DNA from 3 places in the Sporosarcina sp. NPDC096371 genome. Region 1 is predicted to be linked to each of the others. Evidence: riboswitches for the same ligand, from Rfam matches in the RefSeq annotation. Region 1 holds a riboswitch; each other region holds the start of a gene.
The links. A riboswitch is a leader RNA that binds a small molecule or an ion and turns the genes downstream of it on or off. The one in region 1 is predicted to bind cobalamin.

Region 1 (4,637 bases):
GCAAGCTCAGCTTCCTCACGACTCCCCTTCGGAACAGTCGCAAATACTTCGCCTGTAGCAGGGTTACTTACTTCTATAACTGGCAGTTCATGCCCAACTTCTTCACCATTAATCATCATAAGATAAGTTTTCAAGTATACTCACTCCTCATTGGACTTCGAATAGTATTTCTCCAATACCCGATTCATAATCGGTTGTGTTTTTCCATCCTCAAAATTGCTAGTCGTATTCCGAAATGCATCAGAACAGTCATCTGTAATATCAATACCTGTATAGACAAGATTCACTGACGAACCATCACCATAAGAATCATATCCGCCTGTCCCTAATCCCCGAACGCAACGATCATCAATGGGTGTCCGCGTACCATTTTCATCAACAAAATAATATTGATCCGTCACAGTTCCATACGTCATATCATTCTTCGAAGTCGCAAAATAACCTTCTTCATTCATTTCATGAACCGCAAAATCCCCTTCATACGTAAGTGGCTGCGCACCCTTCACATTATAAAAAGCCAATGCATGCCCGGTATAACCTTCAGGAATTAAATAGATGGCGTTTGTTTTGCCGCTGTTCATGCATCCACTTACTAAAAAGGTTATGAAAAGTGTGCTTACGATAAACCACTTTTTGTTCATTCTTTATTCCCTCATCTCATACATTCGTTCAAAATCATAACGGTTATCTGTCAATTCTATCATATTATTGTCAATGGAACTAACGTTCACCCATCTGTTACAATTAAGGATATACACTATGACATTATGACTTAGGAGGACTATCATGCGTAAAAAAATAGTCGCCTATCTTACTCTATTCATCAGTTTGCTTATTTTTTCTGGTTGTTCAAATGACATCATTGAACCTGTATCCAAATTAGACAACGTAGAGATAGACACTGGCGATGCACAACAAAATGGTACATTGAAAGTCCATTACATAGACGTTGGACAAGCGGATGCGACGTTGCTACAAGTAATTGACAAGGATGAATCGATTAATCTCCTTATTGATACCGGAGATTGGAACGCATCCGATGTAGTCGATTACCTTCATGCACAAAATATCAAGGATATTGACATCATCGCCGTGACACATCCCCATGCCGATCACATCGGCCAATTGGATAAAATCATAGGAGAGTTTTCCGTAACTGAAGTGTGGATGAACGGGGAAACCGCAAATTCAGGGGTGTTTGCGAAATCACTAGAAGCAATTGAGAAGCATAATGTCGAGTATTACGAACCCGAAGTTGGCGAGGTATTTGACATCGGACCACTTGAAATCGCGATTCTTCATCCAAACGCTCTTTCGGCGAATACAAATAATAATTCGCTCGCGATGCGGTTACAATATGGAGAAGTGTCCTTCCTATTCACAGGGGATGCTGAACAACAGGCGGAACAGGCAATCCTCACAAATGGCGCAAACATCCATGCACAGATTTTACATCTCGGACACCATGGCTCCAATACATCTAGCACACCTGAATTTTTGCAGGCCGTCAAGCCAGAAATCGCGATTTACTCTGCCGGGATTGATAACTCATATGGTCATCCTGATGCTGAAGTCGTTGATCGTATCCATTCGAGGGACATCCCCCTATACGGAACAGATACACATGGTACGATCATGGTAGAAACAGATGGAAAAACCTATACAGTCATGACCCAAAAACAAGGAACACTTTCCCAGCCAACAGCGGGAAATTCTTGTCTGGATATCAACACGGCAAGTGAAGAAGATGTTCAGCAAATCACACATATCGGTCCTGCTTTGGCAAGTGAATTAATCAAACTTCGCCCTTATCATTCTATTGATGAGCTCACCACCATTAAAGGGATTGGACCTGCACGTTTACAGGATATCAAATCGCAGGGACTTGCCTGCGTGGGAGGCAAATAAATGCATTCAGGCTATCTCGATCGTTTTACGGATACAAATGACGCATTGATACTCGTTGACGCATTACAACAGCAATTCCATGTACCCGTTTCTTTCCTTCCAGCAGGCAGCACTGTGGGGACTTGGTTTTTAGTGACTATTCAAGAAGATAAAATCATTGCGATTCAAACAGATATAGACAAGACGCTTGCGAATAGGCAAGAAGTTGAAGATCGAATGCAGCGATTGAAATCGAAAAAGACAAGCCGGTTTAAACGTCAGTAAATAGTTGAAGACCCGAAAAAACGCCAAGGAACCATTCCTCTGGCGTTTTTTCAAACTCTTTCGTAATATTCCGTTTGACAGAATAATAGATACATGATAGCTTTGAACACATCGATAACTAAATAGTAAAGCAATGGAAATAGGTGGTCTGATGAGTCGTACATTTGTCAGATCTTAATAGAGAAGCCGGTGAAACGATAATCCGGCGCGGTCCCGCCACTGTAACAGCAAATTTGCTGAAGCCAGATAGCTGCCTATTTTTGTAACGCTCTACCCTACGGTCGATAGGGAGTGTTAGAATGCAAACGCAAATGATATGTGTGCCGCGGCACACATGTACGATCCGTAACTAGCGGAATCAACTACGTAAACATTTCTAACCCTCGTTAGAAGTGTTTTTTTGTTGCCTAAGAAGCTAAAAAACACTTCTTCACTTCACAAAAAGAGGAGACGAAACGGTATGTCAATGATCAGCAGTACGATTGGTTACCCATATATCGGGGGCAACAGGGAATGGAAAAAAGCACTCGAGGCTTTTTGGACTGGAAAATTGGAGGAAGACCTATTCCACGCAGAAATCGAAACACTTCGGCTGGAACGTCTTCAAAAACAAAAGGATGCGGGGATTGACTTGATTCCTGTCGGTGATTTCACGCTTTACGACCGGATGCTCGATACAGCTGTGATGTTCGGCATGATTCCTGAGCGCTTTGGATGGTCTGGCGGAGATGTATCGCTTGCCACGTATTTCTCGATTGCACGCGGCAATGATCAAGCAGTTGCGTCAGAAATGACAAAATGGTTCAACGCAAACTACCATTACATCGTGCCAGAATATGGTCAGAAAAAACTAGTACTGACAGAGAACAAACCACTTACTGCCTATCTGGAAGCGAAAGAAAAATTGAATATTGACGGCAAGCCTGTTTTAATTGGCCCATATACGTTTTTAAAACTATCAAAAGGCTATGACAAAAAGGATATCCCGGCATTCATTTTGCAATTGATTCCCCTTTACGGCCAAATTCTTAACGAATTAGCAGAAGCAGGGGCGCAGTGGGTTCAACTCGAAGAACCGATTCTCTCAACGTCACTGACGAAAGATGACATCCAAACCGTCTCCGAAATTTACAAACAACTAAGTACGGTAGCTCCGCATACTAAAATTATGCTACAAACATATTTTGACGCACTCGAGAACTATGAAGAGGTTGTTGCCCTTCCTGTAGCTGGTATTGGTCTAGATTTCGCGCAAGGTGCAGATAAGAATCTTGAACAATTGCAAGCACACAGTTTCCCAGTAGATAAAACCCTTGCTGTCGGCCTCATTGATGGACGCAACATCTGGCGTGCAGATTTGAAAGAAAAAGCGAGTTTGCTTGATGCGTTGACAAAGCTCGTTCCAACAGATCGCATGTGGGTACAACCTTCAAGCAGTCTGCTTCACGTTCCAGTTACCGTACAATCGGAAGAAAAACTGGATGCAACGATTAAAGCCGCGCTTGCTTTTGCAGATGAAAAGCTTGTGGAAGTCACAACGCTCGTTAAAGGCCTGCGCGAAGGGAATCAAGCGATCGCAGATGCGGTGGCAACAAGTTTAACTGCTCGTCAAAATCTTGAAGATCTGCCTGCAAGAAATCACCCTGGTTTACTGCAAGCCGTGCAAAACATCAGCGTACAAGATGGTCAGCGTCATTCGCCATTCAAAGAACGTCGTGACAAACAGCAGGACTACTTTAAATTGCCACTATTACCAACAACAACAATCGGTAGTTTCCCACAGACACCGGAAGTTCGCCGTGCACGAACAAAATGGCGCAAAGGTGAATCGACGGATGTACAATACCGCGACTTCGTCCGCAATGAAATCAAACAATGGATCGACATTCAAGAAGATATCGGGCTAGATGTCTTTGTTCACGGTGAATTTGAACGGACGGACATGGTCGAATATTTCGGCGAAAAATTGGGCGGCTTTGTCTTCACCGAGAAAGCTTGGGTCGTTTCCTACGGTTCACGCTGTGTCAAACCACCCGTTATTTACGGTGATGTGACATTCATCAACCCCATGACCGTAGAAGAATCTGTCTACGCTCAATCCTTAACGAACAAACCGATGAAAGGAATGTTGACGGGCCCTGTCACCATTTTGAACTGGTCATTTGTACGCGACGACATTTCGCGTAAAGATGTCACCTACCAAATCGCACTTGCGCTACGAAAAGAAGTCGAAGCGTTGGAAGAGGCTGGCATTCACATCATTCAAGTAGACGAACCCGCTCTTCGCGAAGGCTTACCGCTCAAAAAGTCGGAATGGAACGACTACCTGGAGTGGGCCATCAACGCATTTAGACTAGCGACAGCGTCCGTACAAGATACAACGCAAATCCATACGCATATGTGCTACTGTGAATTCAACGACTTCATCGACTCGATCAGTGGGCTGGATGCAGACGTCATCTCCA
Region 2 (4,637 bases), on a different contig from region 1:
TATTTGGATTTGCAGGTTCTAGTACCTTTACTCGTGTCAGTTTTTCCAATGTTGGATGACCCCTTTCGACCATTCGATCACTTTTGATTCTTGTACGCCACGTGGGCTTTGTTCGATTTTCAATGGCTCGTATGTTGATGCGTAAAACCGTGCCAATTTCACAGCGGCGTTACAAAATAATGCGTCACCGCCAAATTGGGTGTCTCCCGTTCCGAAGACGTACACATTATCCGGTTTATAGCCCACGTCCGCAACGAAGTCTTTTACTTCGTCAGGGGTTGAACCCTTATCCCACGTAAACGATCCAATGATCAACGCATCGAAATGGCGAGGGTTCGGAATGACGCCCCCGCCGATTCGATACGTTGTTACGGAAATTCCTGCATCTCTTAGCTGGTGCTCAATGAGTTCCGCGACTTCTTGTGTATTTCCACTCCACGTTGCGTAGGCGATTAAGAATGACACCATTCACACTCTTCAATGTCCGTCGCAGTCGATCGTGTGTAATACGTTGTTTTCATACCGGATTTCCACGCCTGTACATGTAAGCTAAGGAGAACGGAAGCACGGATGTTATTTGGTACATATATATTGAATGAGATTCCCTGGTCGATATGCTGCTGTCTTGCTGCATTTTGTTTAATCGACCAACGTTGGTCTACAATATACGCAGAACGGCGATAGACATCGTACGTATTATGATCCAAGTCAGGCGCCACGACTGGAAGCTTATAGTCTTTCTTTTCTTCATGATAAAACGGCTTGAAGACGGGATCGATAGACGCTGTTGAGCCTGCAATGACAGACGTCGAACTATTCGGCGCAACTGCCATCAAATAGCCATTCCGCATACCGTTAGTCGCCACATCCGCACGGAGTTCACGCCAATCTTTCGAATCGTATCCTTTGTTTTCAAAATAAGCACCAGACTGCCAATCAGATCCTTCAAATAAAGGATAAGCTCCCTTTTCCTTCGCTAGTTCCGAGGATGCTTGAATCGTCAAATACGCAATTTTTTCATATAGTTTATCGGCATAATCCACCGCTGCGTACGATTCCCATTGAATGTTCTGTAGCGCCAGCAAGTGATGCCAACCGAACGTTCCTAAACCAATTCCACGGTAACGTGAATTTGTCCGTTGTGCTTGGACAACCGGTATTTTATTTAAATCGATAACATTATCGAGCATACGCACTTGAATTTTAATAAGTCTTTCTAAAACACTTGCAGGAACTGCACGTCCTAAGTTAATGGAAGATAAGTTACAGACAACGAAATCGCCTGGTTTTGAACGTGTGACAACAATATCGTCTTCGAGTGTAACCGATTCAAATTGCGTCGCACTCATATTTTGCATAATTTCTGTACACAAGTTGGAAGAATAAATCATACCTTCATGTTTGTTCGCATTAGCACGATTGACTTCATCACGGTAGAACATAAACGGCACGCCTGTTTCAAGCTGACTGCGCATAATACGTTTCATAAGGTCAATAGCAGGGACAGTTTCCTTGCTCAATTCTGGATGGTTGACGCATTCCATATATTTCTCACGGAAAGAACCGCCGCCTTTTGTTTCATCATAATAGTCCTCAAGAGAATAACCCATTACCGTACGGACTTCATGTGGATCAAATAAGTGCCATTCACCGCGCGCTTCTACTTGTTCCATATAAATATCCGGTAAACATACACCTGTGAAAATATCATGCGCACGTAAGCGCTCGTCGCCATTATTCAGTTTCAAATCAAGGAAAGTGAAAATATCTTTATGGAAAACATCCAAGTATACGGCGATTGCACCTTGGCGTTGTCCAAGCTGATCAACACTGACTGCCGTGTTATTCAACTGTTTAATCCACGGAAGGACTCCGCTTGATGCACCTTTAAATCCTCTGATGGAAGCACCACGACTGCGCACTTTCCCCATGTAAACACCGATGCCGCCACCGTATTTCGACAAGTTGGCGATATCCGTGTTGCTGTCGTAGATTCCTTGCAAAGAATCGTCGACTGTGTCGATAAAGCAGCTCGACAATTGACCATGTGGTTTCCCAGCATTCGACAATGTCGGCGTCGCCACGGTCATAAACAAGTTGCTCATTGCCCAGTATGACTCCGCTACTTTTCCAAGACGATTTTCCGTTTCATTTTGCATGAGCATCATCGCAATAATCAACCAACGCTCTTGTGGAAGTTCAACCGATTGTTTATTGAAATCGACTGCTACATAGCGGTCCATCAACGTTTTTAATCCGATATATGTAAATAGCTTGTCCCGTTCGGGTTCCATTAACTGTCCAAGATGGACAAGGTCTTCGTGTGAATATTTTTCTGTCAATACAGATGTGTACAAGCCTTGATCAACAAGACGGGCAACGTTGTTCGCAAAATCTGTATAGACTTTTGCCCCACGTAGTTGTTCTTGTCGCGCATAGACGTCACGGAGATGGATACGTGCTGCAACAAATGTCCAGTACGTTGTTGACTCGTCCAAGTTGCTTAGTGATTCTAACGTCATCGCTTTCGTCCATTCAGACTGAGAGCCCTCCGGATTTTTCTGTAACCAGCGTTCACTTGCGATGACGAGCGGTTCTATTTTCCCCGCACCAAATTCACCCTGTAACTCATCCACTATACGATCAATTCCAGTTTTCGCAATTTTAGTAGTCAAAACGACCATCTCCTTCTATATGTTGTCTAATATGTTGTCTATAAGTTTTCATTAAAAAAGCGACAGGTCCACCTTATCGGTAGAGCTATCGCCCATGGGTTCGTTGTTGGAAACGGAATAGGGCCTCACGAAAAAAACAGCATCCCATTCGCTTCAACCTCTCAACCCCCGAAGAAAGTGTCGCTTGACGATGAAAGGCAGGTCTCCTGGCTCACGCTTCGTCCTTCCTGCCTTGCCCTTCCCATGGTGTGCTCTCCACAGTGGCTTATTCGGCGGTCGTCGGCGCTTACAGTTGCGGGGACAGCTCCATTATTTCGGATTCCCTTTTAAACCGGTGTCGGTACCATTTCATCGTTCAATACTATATGTTGTGTCTCATTTACTTTCTTTACCCTAACATGTTGTGGTTATAACGTAAATAGGAGAAAAGTTTTTACGTTCGATTAACAAAGGCTTATCCACATATCCACAGTTTTTTTCGCTTATCATTGTGACCGTCATTATCAACATGTACGTAACTATCTACAAAGTTATAAACAATATCGCGCAGTCAAAAAATATTTTGCTACCACGCATTTTTTAGAATAGACAGATTCCTCATTGACACCTGATTCCAATTTTGCTACATTCAAATACAATATCTATGACGAAGAGAGTAACAGTCATTTCTTTTTCAGCAAACTAGGGACGATGGGAGCCTAGTAAAGAATGGTTGTGAACCGCACTTCTGAGATGCTTGTAAAGCCGGTGACTCGCCGTTATGAGAAAGTGGCCCTGTATGGGCAATTTGAGTGGTACCGCGGAGGCTAAGCTTTCGTCTCATTAATTTGAGACGAGGGCTTTTTTTGTTCAAATAAATAAACGAGGAGTGGTTGGCGATGAAAAAAGATATTTTGCAAGTTCTACAACAATTTAGTCCGATTCCGATACAAGAAAGTATGCTTGAACGGCCCGTTCATACACATTTAGGTGACTTGGCACTACCCTGTTTCCCGTTTGCAAAGGAATTACGAAAATCCCCCGTTGTCATTGCTGAAGAACTGGCTCAAGCCATCAATCATCCGTTAATCTTAAAAGCGCAAGCTATGGGTGGTTATGTGAATATATTTGTTAATCGTTCTGAAATCACTCGTTTTTTACTGCAAACCATTCACAAACAATCCACATCTTATGGTTCCAATAATGATGGCAATGGCGGAGTTGTCACGATTGATTTGTCCTCCCCTAATATTGCAAAGCCGTTTTCTATGGGCCATCTACGCTCTACCGTCATCGGTAATTCGATTGCTTTATTACTCGAAAAGAATGGTTTTAATACCGTGAAGATTAATTATATCGGCGATTGGGGAACGCAGTTCGGTAAGTTACTCACAGCGTATCGGAAATGGGGAAGTGAGCAAGAAGTTCAACAAGCACCGATACAAACACTATTGGGGCTGTACATCCGTTTCCACGAAGAAGCAGAGCTAGATGACTCGCTAAATGAGCAAGGTAGAGCAGCTTTCAAAGCGCTTGAAGACGGCGATACCGAGGCACTCGCATTATGGAAATGGTTCAAATCAGCATCACTGAAAGAGTTTCAACGCATTTATGACTTGCTAGGAATCACCTTCGATTCGTATAACGGCGAAGCTTATTATAATGACAAAATGGAACCCGTCGTCAACGAGTTAGCTAACAAAGGACTGTTGGTGGAGTCGGATGGTGCGTTAGTCGTTGAGCTCGATGAGGATATGCCGCCTTGTTTGATTAAAAAATCAGATGGCGCTACATTGTATGCGACTCGTGATTTGAGCGCCGCCATCGACAGAAAAACAACCTATAACTTCGTGAAATCGCTGTACGTCGTTGGCAATGAACAAAGCTTTCACTTCACACAAGTGAAGCAGGTACTCGGCAAACTGGGCTACGACTGGGCAGATACAATCGAGCATATCCCTTTCGGACTCATCTTGAAGGACG
Region 3 (4,637 bases), on a different contig from region 1:
TCGCCGTAATCATGGCTTGAATAAAGGCTTCGTCGGGTAATGTGCCGTTGACGATGATCCATGTATTGATGGTACCAATACGCTGTTCTCTGTCCCGGTGGAGCGCTTCCGACACATCGACCGCGTTGCCAACTCCTGCCGTCACCGCGATTAAAACCGAACCAAAATCCCCTTCGTACGTTTCAATTTCCACATGTTCCGTAGTCACCGCAGTCATCATACCTACCGTATCTGCCACATGAAACCCTTGTTGTTCCAAATAGCTAGCCATTTCTGTTTTGACATCATCGCAATGATAATTGGTATCGACATGACGATTGACGAATGCGCGATACCAGCCAGTGCCAGCATTATGTACAGCAGATGACATCGTTTTCAAAGGACCTGCCGTGCGTAAAGAAACGTAGTCCGATGACACCGTAAAATCATCGATGCCTACAGTGAACGGTATTATCTCCTCCTTTATATCAGGAAGAAGTGTGATTTGTGGCTTTGGTAGTTCAGGATGCGCTTGTGTTTTAACGCGCGCCTGATAGACATGTTCCACAATGCGCTCTTTCACAACCTCTTGCGGAGTTCCCATGGCCGCAATCTGTCCTTTTTCCATCACGAGCAAGCGGTCGCAATACAACGATGCCAAATTTATATCATGAAAGACCGATACGACGGTCAGCCCTTTATCGACCGCTTGCCTGCGAATAGTATCCATTAATTGTTGTTGGTGAGCGATGTCGAGATGGTTCGTTGGCTCATCTAACAACAAAATCGGCGCTTCTTGAGCAAGTGCTTGTGCTACGAAAACACGTTGCTGTTCCCCGCCTGATAACAATTCAATCGGCGTATCTGTATACCGCGTAATCGCTGTATGCTGCATCGCTTCATTGACCGCACGTTCATCCTCTACTGACCAAGAAGAAAAAAGCCCGGACTGGTGCGGATACCTACCGAGCGACACCGTTTCATGAACGGAATGCGAGAAAGCATGTGCATGGAGCTGCGGTAACACAGCTACTTTTCTAGCGAATTCTTTTTGCGAGTAAACCGTCACATGTTGCCCGTCAATCATGACAGAACCTTCCTGATTCGGAAGAATCCCCGAAATGAGCTTCAGTAGCGTTGATTTCCCGCTACCGTTTGGACCTAAAATGCCGAGTACTTCGCCTTTCTTGACATCGAATGTGATGGATTTCACGACAGGTTTCTTACCGTAACCACCCGTTAAGTTGTAAACTTGCAGCATATCACATCGCCCCCTTCCTTCGTTGTTTGTAGAAAATAAATGCAAATACTGGCGCGCCAATAAATGCCGTAATCACACCGACTGGCAATTCTGTTGGCGAAATAATCGTCCGTGCAATGAGATCACAAATAATCAGAAGCGATGCACCATTCAAGAACGATAATGTCAATAAATGACGATGATCAGCCCCCCATAGCAGGCGCGTCATATGTGGCACGACGAGGCCGACAAAGCCAATTGTCCCTGACACAGCAACTGCCGAACCTGTCAGGATGGACCCCCCAATTAAAATCATGAATTTCCTGCGCTTCACATTGACCCCTAAATGGTGAGCGCGCTCTTCGCCGAACAACATGGCATTTAATTCAAGGCGACATAGCCAAAGCATAATGGAACCAATGAGGACAAACGGCAAGATCATCGTGACATAATTCCAACCACGCATCGATACACTGCCGAGCAACCAGCCGATAATTTGTCGCAGTTCTTCACCAGTTAAAGCAATCATTAGCGATAACACGGAACCCAGAAACGAGCCGAAGATGATGCCTGTTAAAATAATGGTTTCCATTTTCAGCGCACGATCGACGAGGCGTGCAAATCCTAGCACAAGGAACATCGTCAATGCTGCACCGACCATACTAAAAATGGGTAGCGTATAGTTGCCAAATATCGGGATGGAAATACCGAAAAAAAGCGTCATCACAGCGCCGACAGAGGCGCCGGATGACACTCCGAGGGTGTATGGATCAGCGAGCGGATTTTTGAGCAGTCCTTGAAAAGCGGCTCCTGCAATTGCAAGTGACGCGCCAACTAGTCCTGCCAATACGACGCGTGGCATACGAATCTTCCATAAAATATTCGTAGCTGTCTCATCTGCTCCTGTATTCCATAACGTACTGATCGGAATATTCACCGAGCCGATCGATACACCGAGCCAAATCGCCACAGCAAGTGTGGCGATAGACACGATATAGGCAACGCTAGATTTATTCACCAAAAGCCTCTGGATAGATAGCTTTTGCTACTTCTTCCAACCCCTCTGCAAGACGTGGACCTGTACGGCTTGTCTTGTTTTCATCCACTTGAACAACTGCTTGGTTTTTGATAGCTGTAATCGAATCAAAACCATCACGTTTGTAAACATCTTCGACAGCTGTGTCAATATAGCTATACATCACAATGATGACTTCCGGATTACGGCTAACGATTTCTTCTGGAGACATCATGAACCAATCTTCTTGGTCAGCGGAAATATTTTTTGCTCCAACCATGTTGAGGATTTCATTCATAAACGTATTGTTACCTGGTGTGTAGATAGTCGGTGCCGGTGATGTTTCTACGAAAACCGTCTTCTTTTTGTCAACGGAAGCTAATTTCGATGTCACTTCTTCAACTTTCTCTTTCATATTTGCGATGATTTTTTCAGCTTCTTCTGATTTACCTGTTGCTTGTCCGATTGTTACGATTGTTGCATACGTTTCTTCAAAATCTTTTGCATTTTTCACAACGAAGACAGGGATTCCTGCATCACGGATTTGTTGGAGACCTTCTTCACCGGTACTTAGCCCCATTTCGTGGGCAAAGACGATGTCGGGATTCATCGCAACGATCTTCTCTACGTCAAACTGCTGACCACCGATTTTCTCTTTTTCAAGTGCTTCTGCAGGGTAATTATCGTAGTCACTAACAGCAATGACTTCAGTATTTAGTCCAAGCGCGAACAAAATTTCGGTGTTGCTAGACTGCATGGAAACAATCGTTTCCGGCGCTTTTTCCAATGTAATTTCATTGCCGACTGCGTCCGTTATCGTTAGTGGAAAATCTTTTTGAGAAGCGACATCTTCCTGTGGTGTTGCATCTACTTTAGGCTTATCTGTTGCAGTTCCGCATGCCGCGAGGACAAACACTGCAAGTAGTGACATTAGCCATAATGGCCACATCTTTTTCATATCATTTTCCTCCTATTTGTTCCAAATAAAAATCCCCCGCATGAGCACGGAGGAATGTTTTAGTAAAAATACGGATGCGTGGACGCATCGATTTCCACCAAACCTATCCTCGTAGGCTTACGGATGATTCATAAAGGCAGGTCTCCTGACTTGTGGTCACGTTTTAGCAACGTGTCGACACTTACAGTGGCGGGACCGCGTCGGACTTCAACCGACTTCCCTTTTAACCTCGTCTTTGATGGCGAGGCACCTTTATGTTTGGCTATGTAATTTTGTACATCTTTCAGTATACTACAACTTTTGAAGGTGTCGATGTTGATTTACTTTCATTTAACTCAGGTTAGATTGCACTCCATCGGGATTTGCTTGCGTACATATGTTGTTTGCTTGCACTCAACTAGGTTTTGATTGCAAACTATAACTTTCCTCCCATCAAAAAACCGCCACACCAAGGAAAACATCCTCAGCGTAGCGGTCCATTCAATTACATTTTTTCTGGGGCAGAAACACCAATCAGTTTTAGTGCATTTGCAACAGTCGTACGTGTTGCCGTGATAAGTGCAAGTCGTGCTTCTGACAATTCATGATTTGCTGGATCCAATACTTTTTCTGCATTGTAGAAGCTATGGAATGCTGCAGCCAGTTCTTGAATATAAGTTGCGACGCGATGTGGAATGCGCATTCTTGCCGCATCACTCACCACTTGTGGGAAATCACCAATCTTCTTCAACAAATCCAATTCTTTTTCCGCTTGCAATAAAGAAACGTTAGCCACAGATGCAGCTAGTCCTGCTTCACCGGCTTGTCGCAAGATGGAAGAAATCCGTGCATGCGCATATTGTGCGTAGTACACAGGGTTTTCATTGGACTGTGAAATCGCAAGATCGAGGTCAAAGTCCATTTGAGAATCGCCTGAACGCATAGCAAAGAAGTAACGAACTGCATCAAGACCCACTTCTTCTACAAGTTCACGCAATGTCACTGCTTTCCCTGTACGCTTACTCATTTTGAATTTCTCGCCGTCTTTATACAGCTGAACCATTTGCGCCACACTGACTTCCAGTGTTTCCCGATCGTAACCGAGGGCTTCAATTGCCGCTTTCATACGCGGGATGTAACCGTGGTGATCTGCTCCCCAAATGTTAATGAGCTTGTCGAAGCCACGGAATAATTTATCTTCATGATAAGCAATGTCTGGTGTCAAATACGTATATGTTCCATCATTTTTAATGAGTACACGATCTTTGTCATCGCCAAATGTTGTTGAACGGAACCACGTTGCACCGTCTTCTTCAAAAACATGGCCGTTTGCACGCAATTTGTCGAGCGCAACGTCGATTTTACCGTTTTCATATAATGAAGTTTCCGAGAACCATACATCAAACGATACGCGGAAATCAGCTAGGTCTTTCTTCAATTTTTCCAATTCGAAATCAAGTCCGTAC

Region 2: another riboswitch for cobalamin. It lies ahead of ACIQ0H_RS07245 (ribonucleoside-diphosphate reductase subunit alpha); the one in region 1 lies ahead of metE (5-methyltetrahydropteroyltriglutamate--homocysteine S-methyltransferase).
Region 3: another riboswitch for cobalamin. It lies ahead of ACIQ0H_RS07785 (ABC transporter substrate-binding protein); the one in region 1 lies ahead of metE (5-methyltetrahydropteroyltriglutamate--homocysteine S-methyltransferase).

The regions. Positions count from the first base shown of each region.
Region 1 is NZ_JBIWFE010000003.1:33,492-38,128, reverse strand. It holds gene ACIQ0H_RS08985 (NAD-dependent succinate-semialdehyde dehydrogenase) at 1-134, opposite strand, end outside; gene ACIQ0H_RS08980 (DUF6843 domain-containing protein) at 141-641, opposite strand; gene ACIQ0H_RS08975 (MBL fold metallo-hydrolase) at 787-1,908, shown strand; gene ACIQ0H_RS08970 (DUF3006 domain-containing protein) at 1,909-2,172, shown strand; cobalamin riboswitch at 2,297-2,444, shown strand; gene metE (5-methyltetrahydropteroyltriglutamate--homocysteine S-methyltransferase) at 2,639-4,637, shown strand, end outside.
Region 2 is NZ_JBIWFE010000002.1:266,673-271,309, reverse strand. It holds gene ACIQ0H_RS07255 (ribonucleotide-diphosphate reductase subunit beta) at 1-73, opposite strand, end outside; gene ACIQ0H_RS07250 (flavodoxin) at 37-468, opposite strand; gene ACIQ0H_RS07245 (ribonucleoside-diphosphate reductase subunit alpha) at 453-2,684, opposite strand; cobalamin riboswitch at 2,855-3,039, opposite strand; T-box leader at 3,310-3,500, shown strand; gene argS (arginine--tRNA ligase) at 3,554-4,637, shown strand, end outside.
Region 3 is NZ_JBIWFE010000002.1:379,534-384,170, reverse strand. It holds gene ACIQ0H_RS07795 (adenosylcobinamide amidohydrolase) at 1-1,240, opposite strand, end outside; gene ACIQ0H_RS07790 (FecCD family ABC transporter permease) at 1,242-2,237, opposite strand; gene ACIQ0H_RS07785 (ABC transporter substrate-binding protein) at 2,230-3,192, opposite strand; cobalamin riboswitch at 3,311-3,461, opposite strand; gene argS (arginine--tRNA ligase) at 3,677-4,637, opposite strand, start outside.